One region of the Streptococcus sp. V940 genome, then DNA from elsewhere that is predicted to be linked to it. Evidence: predicted binding sites of a transcription regulator. Region 1 holds the regulator's gene; the other holds the start of a gene.
The links. The regulator Rex, encoded in region 1, represses fermentation and respiration genes when NADH is low (regulators of the CRP and FNR family bind a similar motif). The targets are predictions, from matches to a motif close to TTGTGAANTANTTCACAA.
Positions count from the first base shown of each region.

Region 1 (7,615 bases):
AATTGACTTGATTGGTAATTTTCCTTTGATGATAGAGAGGAGATGAACTTTTTTTAAAGAAATGGTAAAAAGAAAGGCAATTAGAAGACTAAGTAAGAGAAGTAGGCTATTGTAAAGAATAAAAAGTATTCCTAGAAAAGTCTGAACTTCATAAGGATATCCCAAGGAAATGAGCAAGATACATGCTATCAGCAAAGCAGGTAGACCAAAAAGAAGGATATCAAGTCCGTCTCTTGCGAGAGAACGAAAGAAGAGATGGCTCAGCCGCTCTCCAGAAATCAATCTAATCCCTGACTGAGAAAGAGATTGAATCTGACCGATAACAATTAAAGCTAAGAAAGTCAGCAAAAAGATTAACATACTGATGAGCTGATCAGGTTGGGTAAAGAGGGCAAGTACAAAGGATACTCTATCATTTTCAAATGCATTCGATTTTTCTAGTCCAAGTTCTTTCAGATGAGTGGCCAATTCTTGACTAGTTAGGGATCCGCTGATAATATTGTAGTTGTTGAGAAGATCGCTCTTGTGAATGCTTTCTTGACTTGCTGGAGGCATCCAGTCTGGGAGTTTCCCATCTCCAAAAACTTCGTAGTAAGTTTGTGATTTTCCATCACTATCTACTTCCCAAATGGTTCTTGCGATAAGACTATTATGTTCTTTAGCAAGACTATTTAATTCTTCTTTAACGGTAGAATAATCTGCTTGCCCACTTAATACTGCTGCACCCGGGAACAGGATTTGTGGAAGAGAGTCTTTCCAAAAGGACAGAGTGGCAATGAGAAAAAAAGTTAAAAGAAGATTGCTGATGAAGAGAAATATACGTTTCATAGGAACCTCTTTCTAAAAAGAGGGGCTGAACCTCCCTCCTTATAGCAGTGATACGAATGATAGTTTAGCACCTTTAAAAATAATTAGCAGAAAGCCAATTCTTTTACAAGATGTTAAAGAAAGCCTTTTCATAACTTAATTTTACTATTTTTTTAAGAATAAAACAAGCAATGACAGGACTTCTTATAGTAGCCATTTTCAAAAAAATTCCTTAATCTTACAAAAATGTAAGATAAAAGAGGCTGAACCAATTAATGATAATAAAGGTTGGTTTTGGTAGTTTCTCTTAATTGTTTATATTTTGATAGCAAAAGAGGCTGGGACAAAAGTCCTAGCCTCTCAATTGTCTTTGGATTGCCGAGCAAGACGCAGTGGTTGAGTGCGCTCTACTACGCAGATTTCATCAGCTTTTACAGCCCTACTCAACTGTGCGGAGGTGGGACGACGAAATCGAATTCTAACGAATTACCGATTTCTGTTCCACTCTCTTTTTTAAATACTAAACAACTGACCCAATAGATAGGTAACTCCCATGGTCAAAAGACCGATACAAAGGTTACGAATCATAGCTGTTTTAGTTGGGGCTTTCCCAAGTTTGGCACTGGTGTAACCTGTAATCAATAGAGAAATCGCAACGATAAAAACAGTAGCAGGGATTCGGTAGTCACTTGGAAAGATGGTAATGGAAAGCATTGGTGGTAGACTACCAAGAACAAAAGCTATGAAACTAGATGCTGCAGCATGCCAAGGATTGGTAAACTCTTCATACTCGATTCCGTATTTTTCTTCGACTAGCGCCTTAAGTGGATTTTTTAAAAAAGCTTTGTTAACTAATAGTTGGGCTGATGTTTCACATTCACCATTTTGAAGATAAGCAGCATAGAGAGATTTCTTTGCAGCCTCGATATCCTTATCCAAAAGTAATTGCTCTCGAGCTACAGCGGCTTCTTCAGTGTCTTTTTGAGTGGATACTGAAACATATTCACCTCCAGCCATAGAGAAGGCCCCCGCTAAGATGGCAGCCAAACCTGAAAGAAAGATTATCCAGATATTACTGGTCGCACTGGCAACCCCGATAACAACTCCAGCGATGGAAATGATCCCGTCATTGGCTCCGAGTACACCAGCACGTAAAATATTTAAACGACCAGCGAAGTTTGAATCAATTTCATGTGTAATTTCTGACATAGTCTTCTCCTTTTTATCCATTATAAAGTATGGGAGAAGCGAAAACAAACTTTTTAAACTATCTGAAAAAAGTTCTACAATTTTAATAATAGCCATAGCTATTGCTTATGCCAATATATAACAAAGTTGTATTTGTAACTGACTGTCATAGATGATACAATTAATTTAATGAAATCTTTGGAGGTCTGATGATGACTCGTGAATTTAAATTTGAAACTCTTCAATTGCATGCAGGACAAGTGGTAGATGCTACTACCAAGTCTCGTGCTGTCCCTATTTATCAAACAACATCTTTTGTATTTGCAGATACACAGGAGGGTGCAGACCTTTTTGCCCTTCAAAAAGCTGGAAATATCTATACTCGTATCACAAATCCTACTACATCAGCCTTTGAAGAGCGTATTGCAGCTCTAGAAGGCGGAGTAGGGGCACTTGCCACAGCTTCTGGAATGGCAGCTCTTACTTATACTATCCTTGGACTTGCTCACGCAGGTGATCATGTTGTTGCAGCTTCAACTATCTACGGTGGTACCTTTAACCTGTTGAAAGAAACCCTTCCTCGATACGGAATCACCACAACTTTTGTTGATATTGATAATCTAGAAGAAGTAGAGGCAGCGATTAAAGAGAGTACCAAACTTGTTTTGATTGAAACTTTGGGTAATCCAGTTATCAACATTCCTGATATTGAAAAAATAGCTGAAATTGCTCATAAACATCAGATTCCTTTGGTTGCAGACAATACCTTTGCAACACCATATCTCATTAATGTCTTTTCACACGGTGTAGATATCTCAGTTCACTCGGCAACTAAATTTATCGGTGGACACGGTACAACTATTGGCGGTGTCATTGTTGATAGCGGTAAATTTGACTGGGCTGCTTCAGGGAAATTCCCTCAATTCGTCAATGAAGATCCAAGCTACCATAATTTGAGCTATACTCGTGATGTTGGTGTTGCAGCATTTATCGTTGCTGCTCGCGTTCAATTGCTTCGCGATATGGGAGCTGCCCTTTCACCATTTAACTCATTCTTGCTCCTACAAGGCCTTGAAACGCTATCTCTCCGTGTTGAACGCCATGTGCAAAACGCTGAGAAAATCGTTGATTTCCTTGTCAACCATCCAAAAGTTGAAAAAGTTAATTATCCAAAATTAGCTGATAGCCCTTACCATGCCTTGGCTGAAAAATATTTACCAAAAGGTGTTGGTTCAATCTTTACCTTCCATGTTAAAGGTGGAGAAGCAGAAGCTCGTAAGGTGATTGATAGCTTAGAAATCTTTTCAAACCTAGCCAATGTGGCAGATGCAAAATCATTGGTCGTCCATCCAGCAACTACAACTCATGCTCAATTGTCTGACTCTGATCTAGAAGCAGCAGGAGTAACTAAAAATCAAATCCGACTTTCAATCGGTCTTGAAAATGTCGATGATTTGATTGAAGATTTACGACTAGCACTTGAAAAAATCTAAAAATAACTAGTTTTTATGAAATTAAGCATCCTTCTCACGAATAATAAAGTGAGGAGGATTTTTATGTATAGTATTTCATTTCAAGAAGATTCACTTTTACCAAGAGAGAGACTAGTCAGAGAAGGAGTAGAAGCACTCAGCAACCAAGAATTACTGGCAATATTACTAAGGACAGGGACAAAACAGGCCAATGTTTTTGAAATAGCACAGAAGGTCTTAAATAAGCTGACATGTTTAACTGACCTCAAAAGAATGAGTCTACAGGAATTGCAGACTCTATCGGGTATTGGACGTGTTAAGGCTATTGAATTACAAGCCGTTATTGAATTAGGCTACCGTATCCATAAAAGGGAAACAGTGGAAATGGAGAGTATTCTTAGCAGTCGAAAACTAGCTAAAAAGATGCAGTCTGAGCTTGGAGATAAAAAACAAGAGCACCTAGTGGCGCTCTATCTGAATACTCAAAATCAAATCATTCACCAGCAGACTATTTTTATCGGGTCTGCCACGAGAAGCATTGCTGAACCGAGAGAAATTCTCCACTACGCTTTGAAGCATATGGCAACATCTGTGATTCTGGTTCATAATCATCCATCAGGAGCAGTAGTTCCTAGCCCCAATGATGACCATGTTACGAAGCTTGTTAAAGAAGCCTGCGAATTAATGGGATTGGTCTTATTAGACCATTTAATTGTCTCTCATTCTGATTATTTTAGTTACCGTGAGAAGACGGACCTGATATAGGATTATTTTTTGAAGTTTAGGGGACCCTGCTCAATCGCTTGTAAAGCATAGGACTCAACTTCGTTCATATCAATTTTAGGAAGAGGATCAATTGTAGGGACTAGCAACTTTTCTTGCACGATAAAGTCAATAATAGCATTGAAGTCCTGAATTTTATAATACTTTTTTGAGTGGATCAAGATATCTCTATAAAAAACAAGCGAAGAACGAAATCCGCCTTTAAATTTTGCATCTGCCTTTTTACAAATAGGTTGAAAAATGGTCAATTTCCTTGCTCTTAACAGATGAGAAAACATTAACATCTAAATTTCTCAAAAGGTCATGAGTAGAAGGTGGGGTAAGTTCATTCATAATTAATTAGCTAATTTATCGAATTTACAATTCATTGACAACATAGTCGAAAAGTGTTTTATCTTTGGGGCGATTTTCAAAGAGAAATTCTGGATGCCATTGAACACCGAGATAAGGGAAACCGTCCGTACTTGTAACAGCTTCGATAATACCATCTTTAGGATCATGTGCTACAACCTGAAGATTAGGAGCTAAATCTTTGATGCTCTGATGGTGGAAAGAGTTGATATGAGAGATTTCTCCATAAATTTCTCGAAGAATAGTATTTGGTTCTGTGACAAGACGCTGAGTGGTGTATTCAGCGGAAGTATCTTGCCAATGATCTTCGATATCTTGATAAAGAGACCCGCCCATGGCTACGTTAAAAAGTTGAGTACCACGACAGACAGAAAAAATTGGTTTATTTTTCTTGATTGCTTCTTTAATGAGGGCTAACTCAAAAATATCACGTTGAAGGTGGTAATCGTCGCTATCAATAGCTTTTGGCTCACCATAGTATTTAGGGTCAACATTTTGTCCACCGGTTAGAATCAGTTTATCAATTAAGCTAATGTAGTAACTGGCCATTTCTTCATCACCAATTGGTAGGATAATGGGGATACCTCCAGCTTCCTTAACTCCTTCAACAAAGCCTTTGGCAGCATAACTCATCATAAGCTCATCGTCTGGATGGGCCTTTTCGTTTCCTGTAATCCCAATAACTGGTTTATTCATAAATATTTACACTTTCTAATCCTCTTTACGCATGAAATAGAGGAGGGTTTGAAGTTCGCTTGTAAGATCGACATACTGAACAACTACGTCTTTAGGAAGATGTAGGTGCACAGGAGAAAAACTAAGAATACCTTTGATACCGGCGTCGACTAATAGTTCTGCAACTTCTTGAGATTTAACACTAGGAACAGTAAGAATGGCAGTTTTAACATCACTATCCTTGATTTTGTCCTTTATTTGTGAGATTCCATAGATTGGAACACCGTCAGGAGTTTTGGTGCCAACCTCAGGATGATCATCTAGGTCAAAAGCCATGATGATTTTCATCTTGTTACGCTCATGAAAGCGGTAGTGGAGGAGGGCATGTCCCATATTTCCAATACCCACAAGCATCACATTGGTAATAGAATTATCATTTAAAAGATCAGCAAAAAAGTTCATGAGCTTTTTGACATCATAGCCAAATCCACGACGTCCAAGTTCCCCAAAGTAAGAGAAGTCACGACGTACAGTGGCAGAATCAATTCCAATTGCTTCTGCAATTTGTTTGGAATTGGCTCTTTCAATTTTTTCAGCATTAAATCTTTTAAAAATACGGTAATAGAGAGAAAGTCTCTTTGCTGTTGCTTTAGGAATAGCAGACTGTTTTTCTTTCACAAAATCACAACCTTTCTATCTACTATTTTATAGAAAGCTTGTGAAAAATGCAACAATAACGAAAAAAAAACTAAGAAAAATCTTAGTTTATCTTAGTTTCGTGGTAAGTCCTTAAAAAGCGGTAGAGATTACCTAGAAGTCCCTGATAAATTTCAACTCCATTATGTGTTAATGAAGTAATAAGAGTAGTATCAGGAAGGGTTACACAGCCTGATAGAGAAAGCATCAGAGCTTCGTAGTCCTCGTATTCTTGAATACGCTCTACTTGATAGGAGTCCTTGTAAGTTAATCGAAACATAATGACCTTCTATCTTTCGCTTTTTGTAAATACACCACGTTCAACAAGACTATCCATCAAGAAGTAGAATTTCTCTTGGTGAATGTGAGTTTCTTCTGATTTGAAGATATCAACCAAACGTAGACCAAATTTATCAGTGATGTTGATTTTGACCCCAGTTAAGTCTTTGTTGATGATAATCTTAAGTTGAAAACCTTCTCCACTGTTTGGAACTTTTTCAAGAAGGCGTGTTAATTCATAGTTCCCAACTTTTGTCTCAAAAAAAGTATTATCTTTAAGCGTAAATTTTTTTACAGTTGGGCTAAGTGTGTAATCATAACGGCAATTTTTTAGTTTAATCGTTTGTTCGAATGCCATTGAGTTATCCTCCGATGATATTTTTAAGAGTTTTAGCAAGAGTAATCATTTCTTGTTCTGTATTTTGAGGTGAAATGCTGACGCGAACTGACTCGTGTAAGCGAGGAGAGTCTTCACCGTAGAAGGCTTGAAGAACATGACTGACCTGAACAACACCAGCTGTACAAGCAGAACCTGTTGAAATAGAAATACCTTCAAGGTCTAAACGAAGTAGTAGTAGATCGTTGCGTTGATCTGGGAATCCGATATTTAGGACATAAGGTAGTTGCTCTTTACTTTGATTGAGATAATAGGTTGCTCCAGCCATTTCAGTTAGAAAAACTTCCTGTAGTTTTTGAACTTTACTAAAGTTAATCTCTAGATGATCGATATCATCCTTAAGAGCTGCAACCATACCTATAATTGCGGGAAGATTTTCTGTTCCTGCTCTTTTTTTCTGTTCTTGATCTCCACCATGTAGGTAAGGATCAAAATCTGTAGATGCAGCGTATAGGAAACCTATCCCCTTTGGACCGTGAAATTTATGAGCAGAAGCACTGAGGAAATCTATTCCTAGTTCTTCAGGAAGAATTTCTAGCTTTCCGACAGCTTGAACAGCATCTACATGATAAGCTGCTGAATGTCCTTTTAAAATCTGACCAATTTCAGCGATTGGCAAGAGAGTACCTGTTTCATTATTGGCATACATGGTTGAAACTAGAATAGAATCTTCACGGAGTGCATTTTTAACTTGCTCTGCTGTGATTTCTTGATTTTCAGGTTCTAGAATTGTCACTTCAAACCCAAATTTTTCAACTAGATATTCAATAGGTTCAAGCACAGCATGATGCTCGATAGCAGTAGTAATAATGTGTTTTCCGCGATTTTGATGACGAAGACAGTAGCCGATAATAGCAGTATTATTACTTTCTGTACCACCAGAAGTGAAGAAAATGTGTTGGGGTTTTGTACCTAGTAAACCTGCTAATTCTTGACGGGCTTCACGTAATAATTTACCTGCCTGACG
Region 1 covers NZ_JBTHHZ010000001.1:691,415-699,029, forward strand. Annotated here, with positions in the region: gene ACXYSM_RS03525 (DUF1430 domain-containing protein) at 1-828, opposite strand, end outside; gene ACXYSM_RS03530 (VIT1/CCC1 transporter family protein) at 1,321-2,016, opposite strand; gene ACXYSM_RS03535 (O-acetylhomoserine aminocarboxypropyltransferase/cysteine synthase family protein) at 2,208-3,488, shown strand; gene radC (RadC family protein) at 3,552-4,232, shown strand; gene ACXYSM_RS03545 (hypothetical protein) at 4,235-4,534, opposite strand; gene ACXYSM_RS03550 (gamma-glutamyl-gamma-aminobutyrate hydrolase family protein) at 4,608-5,297, opposite strand; gene ACXYSM_RS03555 (redox-sensing transcriptional repressor Rex) at 5,313-5,954, opposite strand; gene ACXYSM_RS03560 (DUF4649 family protein) at 6,037-6,252, opposite strand; gene ACXYSM_RS03565 (DUF1831 domain-containing protein) at 6,262-6,609, opposite strand; gene ACXYSM_RS03570 (cysteine desulfurase family protein) at 6,614-7,615, opposite strand, start outside.

Region 2 (7,615 bases), on a different contig from region 1:
AAAATGCTAGACCTGCGTCAAAAAGGGCAGGAAGCGCGAAAGGCATTTACTCACCTAGCGGAATGTTTTCAAGCTAGGCATTCCGATTGGAATTTACACCCAACCAGTCAATGGATGAATCAAGCGCAGAGATTACGACCACATTTCTGGGTTTATTTACAGAGAGAGGGGCATGTAACAGAGCCCATGATGGCTCTTCGTTTGTATGGAAATCAGAATAATTGGGGAATCTCTATAGAAGTCAGCTTTGTAGAGAGAAAGAAAGATGAGGCTACCTTGTCAAAACAGGCTAAAATATTGGATATCCCAGTGGTTGATAGAATCTATTATTGGGTTCAGGAAAACGATGAAAGCTATAGAGTACAAGCTACTGAGGAGAAAAGGCAACTTTTAAGACAACAATTATCCAATCAGGAGATTCGTAAGGTTTTAGTAAAAGTTGATATTCCAGTAGCCGATGAAGATACTATAGATAAGCTTCTAGATAAACTTGATAGAGGTTTTGAAAAACTATCACCTTACTATCAAGTGACTAGAGATTAGTATAATCGGCTGAGTCATTTTATAGTAAATTGTTTTATTGCTATTCTATCTGTTTTTTCATATAATAGTAGAATAGGATATGTGATAAACTTATCACCTTAAATAGAAAGGAAATTCTATGTCAAATCTATCTGTTAATGCTATTCGTTTCTTGGGTATTGACGCTATTAATAAAGCTAATTCAGGTCACCCAGGGGTGGTAATGGGTGCAGCACCGATGGCTTACAGCCTTTTCACTAAAGAACTTCGTATCAATCCAGCTCAACCAAACTGGATCAACCGCGACCGTTTTATTCTTTCAGCGGGTCACGGATCAATGCTTCTCTATGCCCTTCTTCACCTTTCTGGATTTGAAGATGTGAGTATGGATGAAGTGAAGAGTTTCCGTCAATGGGGATCTAAAACTCCAGGTCACCCAGAATTTGGTCATACAGCAGGGGTTGATGCAACAACAGGTCCTCTAGGACAAGGGATTGCGACTGCGACAGGTTTTGCACAAGCAGAACGTTTCCTTGCAGCCAAGTATAACCGCGAAGGTTATAACATCTTTGATCACTACACATATGTTATCTGTGGAGATGGTGACTTGATGGAAGGTGTATCAAGTGAAGCTGCTTCTTATGCAGGTTTGCAGAAACTTGACAAATTGGTTGTTCTCTATGATTCAAATGATATCAACTTGGACGGTGAGACAAAAGATTCATTCACAGAGAGTGTTCGCGATCGTTATAATGCTTATGGTTGGCATACAGCCTTGGTTGAAGACGGGACAGACTTAGAAGCTATTCAAGCAGCTATTGAAGAAGCTAAGGCTTCTGGCAAACCATCTTTGATTGAAGTGAAAACTGTTATTGGTTATGGTTCGCCAAACAAACAAGGAACTAATGCCGTACACGGTGCTCCTCTAGGTGCAGACGAAACTGCTGCAACTCGTCAAGCCCTTGGTTGGGACTACGAACCATTTGAAATCCCAGCAGAAGTTTATGCTGATTTCAAAGAAAATGTTGCGGACCGAGGTGCATCAGCATATGAAGCATGGACAAAACTAGTTGCAGATTATAAAGAAGCTTACCCAGAGCTTGCTGCAGAAGTGGAAGCAATCATCGACGGACGCGATCCAGTTGAATTGACTCCAGAAGACTTCCCAGCTTTAGAAAACGGCTTCTCTCAAGCAACTCGTAACTCAAGTCAGGATGCTTTAAATGTAGTGGCTGCTAAATTGCCAACCTTCCTTGGTGGATCAGCTGACCTTGCTCATTCAAATATGACTTACATCAAAACTGATGGACTTCAGGACGATGCAAATCGCTTGAACCGTAATATCCAATTTGGTGTTCGTGAATTTGCAATGGGTACAGTTTTGAACGGAATGGCTCTTCATGGTGGACTTCGAGTTTATGGTGGAACTTTCTTCGTCTTCTCAGATTACCTTAAAGCAGCAGTTCGTTTATCAGCTCTACAAGGTCTTCCTGTGACCTATGTCTTCACCCACGATTCAATCGCAGTTGGTGAAGATGGACCAACTCATGAACCAATTGAGCACTTGGCAGGACTTCGTGCGATTCCAAACCTTAATGTTTTCCGTCCAGCAGATGCGCGTGAAACTCAAGCAGCTTGGTACCTTGCAGTGAAGAGTGAGAAAACACCAACTGCCCTCGTCTTGACTCGTCAAAACTTGACTGTTGAGGAAGGAACAGACTTTGATAAGGTTGCGAAAGGTGCTTATGTTGTCTATGAAAATGCTACAGACTTTGACACGATTTTGATTGCAACAGGTTCAGAGGTTAATCTAGCAGTTGCAGCTGCTAAAGAATTGGCAAGTCAAGGTGGAAAAGTTCGCGTAGTCAGCATGCCATCTACGGATGTCTTTGATGCGCAAGATGCCGCATACAAAGAAGAAATCCTACCAAATGCAGTTCGTCGCCGTGTGGCGGTTGAAATGGGAGCGACTCAAAACTGGTACAAATACGTTGGTCTTGATGGAGCAGTTCTCGGTATTGATACCTTTGGAGCATCTGCCCCAGCTTCAAAAGTGTTGGCAGAGTATGGATTTACAGTTGAAAACTTAGTAGAACTTGTAAACAACTTGAAATAAGAAAAATCAGAGCTTTGCTCTGGTTTTTTATTGGCCTAAAACTAAGGTGCAATCTTGTAAAAAATAGTGAAATTTGATATAGTAGTTTTATCTGAATTACAAAGGAGAAAATACAATGAATGCAAATTTAACATTTGTGATTATGCTTGTAGGAATGTTTGCCTTGATGTTCTTTATGCAACGTTCTCAAAAGAAACAAGCTGAAAAACGCATGGAGAGTCTAAATAAACTTCAAAAAGGCTATGAAGTCATTACCATCGGTGGTTTATACGGTACAGTTGATGAAGTTGATACCGAAAACAGAACGATCGTACTTGATGTAGACGGAGTTTACTTGACTTTTGAACTTGGAGCTATCAAATCTGTCTTGCCACTTAAAGAGGCTGTTACATCAGAAGGTACAGTTGTCGATGGTGAAAGCGCGATTGAAGAATAAAACGGGGTGGATCTCATACCCCTTTTTCTATGAAGATGGGGAACAATAATGAAGAAAGTTGTTTTTGTATGTCTTGGTAATATTTGCCGTAGTCCTATGGCAGAATTTGTTATGAAATCTTTAACCGATGATTATGAGATTGAAAGTAGAGCAACTTCTTCTTGGGAACATGGAAATCCAATTCACAAAGGAACTCAGAAAATTTTTAAAGCTCACGAGATTCCTTATGATTCATCAAAAACATCACAGCAAATTTCTAAGGATGATTTTGAATATTTTGATTATGTCATTGGGATGGACGAGTCCAATCTTCTAGATTTGACTCGAATGTGTCCACAAGACCAACAACACAAGCTAGAGGCATTTGCTTCTGAGGGTGTTCCTGATCCATGGTATACAGGTGATTTTGATGAAACTTACGATCGAGTTTTAACTGGTTGCCAAGCTTGGCTAACACGTTTAGAAAATGAGGCAAAAAATGGATAATTTAAAGAAATTCTATGATAAGTACAGTGTCTATATAACGCGTCCTCGTTTGGAAATTGCAACAGTAGTAGTCATAGCTCTTTGTGCTATATTTGTATTTGTAGGGAATATGCCTAAGCAAGGAGTTTTGAAACTGGATGGCGATTCACTTGTATATGATGGAAGTATTGTACGTGGAAAGATGAATGGCAAAGGCACAATGACCTTCTCAAATGGCGACACTTATACTGGTGAATTTAAAAATGGAGCATTTAACGGTAAAGGGACCTACCAAGCTAAAGAGGGCTGGGTTTATGAAGGTGACTTTGTTAATGGCCAAGCTGAAGGAAAAGGAAAACTGACTACAGAGCAAGAAGTTGTCTATGAAGGTGACTTTAAACAAGGGCTCTTCCAACAAGCACAATAACCTCCTCTTAGAGGGGGTAATATACCGCACTCAAAGAAAGCGCTTACATGGAAGTTGAGACGCCTTTCAATACCTTTTTACAATGAAGTTTGTGAAAAATAAAAGTTTTATGGGATTATTCACAAAGTATAAGCTAAAAAGTTTATGGGTAGGGCTGTGTAAAATTATTTTCACAAGCGAATAAAAAAAGTTTGTGAAATTTCTATGAAACTGTTTACAAATCTTGAAAAAAGAGTTATAATAAGATTGTGAAAAAATTAACAAAGGACTTACAATCCTTGAAAGCTATGGAGGAAAATATGGCTGATAAAAAAACTGTAACACCAGAGGAAAAGAAACTCGCTGCTGAAAAGCATGTCGATGGTTTGGTGCAAAAAGCTTTAGTTGCCCTTGAAGAAATGCATAAACTTGACCAAGATCAAGTCGATTATATTGTAGCAAAAGCTTCAGTTGCAGCTCTTGATGCCCACGGAGAATTGGCTCTACATGCCTTTGAAGAAACAGGACGTGGAGTATTTGAAGATAAAGCGACTAAAAACTTGTTTGCCTGTGAGCACGTGGTAAATAACATGCGCCACACTAAAACAGTTGGTGTTATTGAAGAAGACGATGTGACAGGATTGACTCTTATCGCTGAACCGGTTGGTGTTGTTTGTGGTATCACTCCAACAACAAACCCTACTTCAACAGCAATCTTTAAAGCTTTGATTTCATTGAAGACTCGTAATCCTATTGTCTTTGCGTTCCACCCGTCAGCTCAAGAATCATCAGCTCACGCTGCTCAAATCGTGCGTGATGCAGCGATTAAAGCAGGAGCTCCTGAAAACTGTGTTCAGTGGATTACTGAACCATCTATGGAAGCAACTAGCGCATTGATGAACCACGAAGGTATTGCAACAATCCTTGCAACAGGTGGGAATGCCATGGTTAAAGCTGCATACTCATGTGGTAAACCAGCTCTTGGGGTAGGTGCCGGAAACGTTCCAGCTTATGTTGAAAAATCAGCTAATATTCGCCAAGCTGCACACGATATCGTAATGTCTAAATCATTTGACAACGGTATGGTCTGTGCATCTGAACAAGCGGTTATTATTGATAAAGAAATTTATGATGAATTTGTAGCAGAGTTCAAATCTTACCACACTTACTTTGTAAACAAAAAAGAAAAAGCTCTTCTTGAAGAGTTCTGCTTCGGAGTGAAAGCAAACAGCAAAAACTGTGCTGGTGCAAAATTGAACGCTGACATCGTTGGGAAACCCGCAACTTGGATTGCAGAACAAGCAGGATTTACAGTTCCAGAAGGAACAAACATTCTTGCTGCAGAATGTAAAGAAGTTGGTGAAAACGAGCCATTGACTCGTGAAAAATTATCACCAGTTATCGCAGTTTTGAAATCTGAAAGCCGCGAAGACGGTATTGCAAAAGCTCGTCAAATGGTTGAATTTAACGGTCTTGGACACTCAGCTGCCATCCATACTGCTGATGAAGAACTGACTAAAGAATTTGGTAAAGCTGTTAAAGCTATTCGTGTTATCTGTAACTCACCTTCTACTTTCGGTGGTATCGGGGATGTTTATAATGCTTTCTTGCCATCATTGACACTCGGATGTGGTTCTTACGGACGTAACTCAGTTGGGGATAACGTTAGCGCCATTAACCTCTTGAATATCAAAAAAGTCGGAAGACGGAGAAATAACATGCAATGGATGAAACTTCCTTCAAAAACATACTTTGAACGTGATTCAATTCAATACCTTCAAAAATGTCGTGACGTTGAGCGTGTCATGATCGTTACTGACCACGCTATGGTAGAGCTTGGCTTCCTTGATCGTATCATCGAGCAACTTGACCTTCGTCGCAATAAGGTTGTTTACCAAATCTTTGCAGATGTAGAGCCAGATCCAGATATCACTACAGTTGAACGTGGTACTGAGATTATGCGTTCCTTCAAACCAGATACAATCATTGCTCTTGGTGGTGGATCACCAATGGACGCTGCTAAAGTAATGTGGCTCTTCTATGAGCAACCAGAAGTGGACTTCCGTGACCTTGTACAAAAATTCATGGATATCCGTAAACGTGCCTTCAAATTCCCATTGCTTGGGAAGAAGACTAAATTCATCGCTATCCCAACTACATCTGGTACAGGATCTGAAGTAACTCCATTTGCCGTTATCTCTGATAAAGCAAACAACCGTAAATACCCAATCGCTGACTACTCATTGACACCAACTGTGGCAATCGTAGACCCTGCCTTGGTATTGACAGTTCCTGGATTTGTTGCGGCGGATACTGGTATGGACGTATTGACTCACGCAACTGAAGCTTACGTATCACAAATGGCTAGCGACTACACTGACGGTCTTGCTCTTCAAGCGATCAAACTCGTATTTGAAAACCTTGAAAGCTCAGTTAAGAATGCAGACTTCCACTCACGTGAGAAAATGCATAATGCTTCAACTATTGCTGGTATGGCCTTTGCGAATGCCTTCTTAGGTATTTCTCACTCAATGGCTCACAAGATTGGTGCACAATTCCACACAGTTCACGGACGTACAAATGCAATCTTGCTTCCATACGTTATCCGTTACAATGGTACACGCCCAGCTAAGACAGCTACATGGCCTAAGTACAACTACTACCGTGCAGATGAGAAATATCAAGATATCGCTCGTATGCTTGGACTTCCAGCTTCTACTCCAGAAGAAGGAGTTGCATCTTTTGCTAAAGCTGTTTACGAACTCGGTGAGCGCGTAGGTATCGAAATGAACTTCAAAGCACAAGGTGTTGACGAGAAAGAATGGAAAGAACATTCACGTGAATTGGCCTTCCTTGCTTATGAAGATCAATGTTCACCTGCAAACCCACGTCTTCCAATGGTTGATCATATGCAAGAAATCATCGAAGATGCTTACTATGGTTACAAAGAAAGACCAGGACGTCTTAAATAATTGATTATCAGTCAGAGGCAGGAGTAATCCTGTCTCTTTTTATAGTTTTTCAAAATAGAAGAGGTTAAAAGTTTAACAAAAAAGTTTAGTAAATAACTGTAAAGATGTATGTTGATAGACTTTTGATAAAGGGAATCTATATAAAATTGTGTATCTAGAAAGTAGAAAACTAAAGTGAAAATCAACGTCAGCGCTTGCAATAAAACTAAAATAGTTATATAATAGGTTTGTTGAAAGGTGATTTGTAGTGATTCAAGTTACTCTTTTCACAATAAAATTTTCATGATTTTCATAAGGAGGAAATCACTAATGGTAGTTAAAGTTGGTATTAACGGTTTCGGTCGTATCGGTCGTCTTGCTTTCCGTCGTATCCAAAACGTAGAAGGTGTTGAAGTTACTCGCATCAACGACCTTACAGATCCAGTTATGCTTGCACACTTGTTGAAATATGACACAACTCAAGGTCGTTTCGACGGTACTGTGGAAGTTAAAGAAGGTGGATTCGAAGTTAACGGTAAATTCGTTAAAGTTTCTGCTGAACGTGATCCAGAACAAATCGACTGGGCTAACGATGGTGTAGAAATCGTTCTTGAAGCAACTGGTTTCTTTGCTAAGAAAGAAGCTGCTGAAAAACACTTGCATGCAGGTGGCGCTAAGAAAGTTGTTATCACTGCTCCTGGTGGAAACGATGTTAAAAC
Region 2 covers NZ_JBTHHZ010000003.1:4,734-12,348, reverse strand. Annotated here, with positions in the region: gene ACXYSM_RS07705 (ribonuclease P) at 1-543, shown strand, start outside; gene tkt (transketolase) at 662-2,638, shown strand; gene yajC (preprotein translocase subunit YajC) at 2,754-3,074, shown strand; gene ACXYSM_RS07690 (low molecular weight protein-tyrosine-phosphatase) at 3,123-3,560, shown strand; gene ACXYSM_RS07685 (MORN repeat-containing protein) at 3,553-3,966, shown strand; gene adhE (bifunctional acetaldehyde-CoA/alcohol dehydrogenase) at 4,266-6,917, shown strand; gene gap (type I glyceraldehyde-3-phosphate dehydrogenase) at 7,227-7,615, shown strand, end outside.
Region 2: adhE (bifunctional acetaldehyde-CoA/alcohol dehydrogenase) is a predicted target of Rex. The motif match lies at 4,213-4,230, and genes of this name have one in related genera.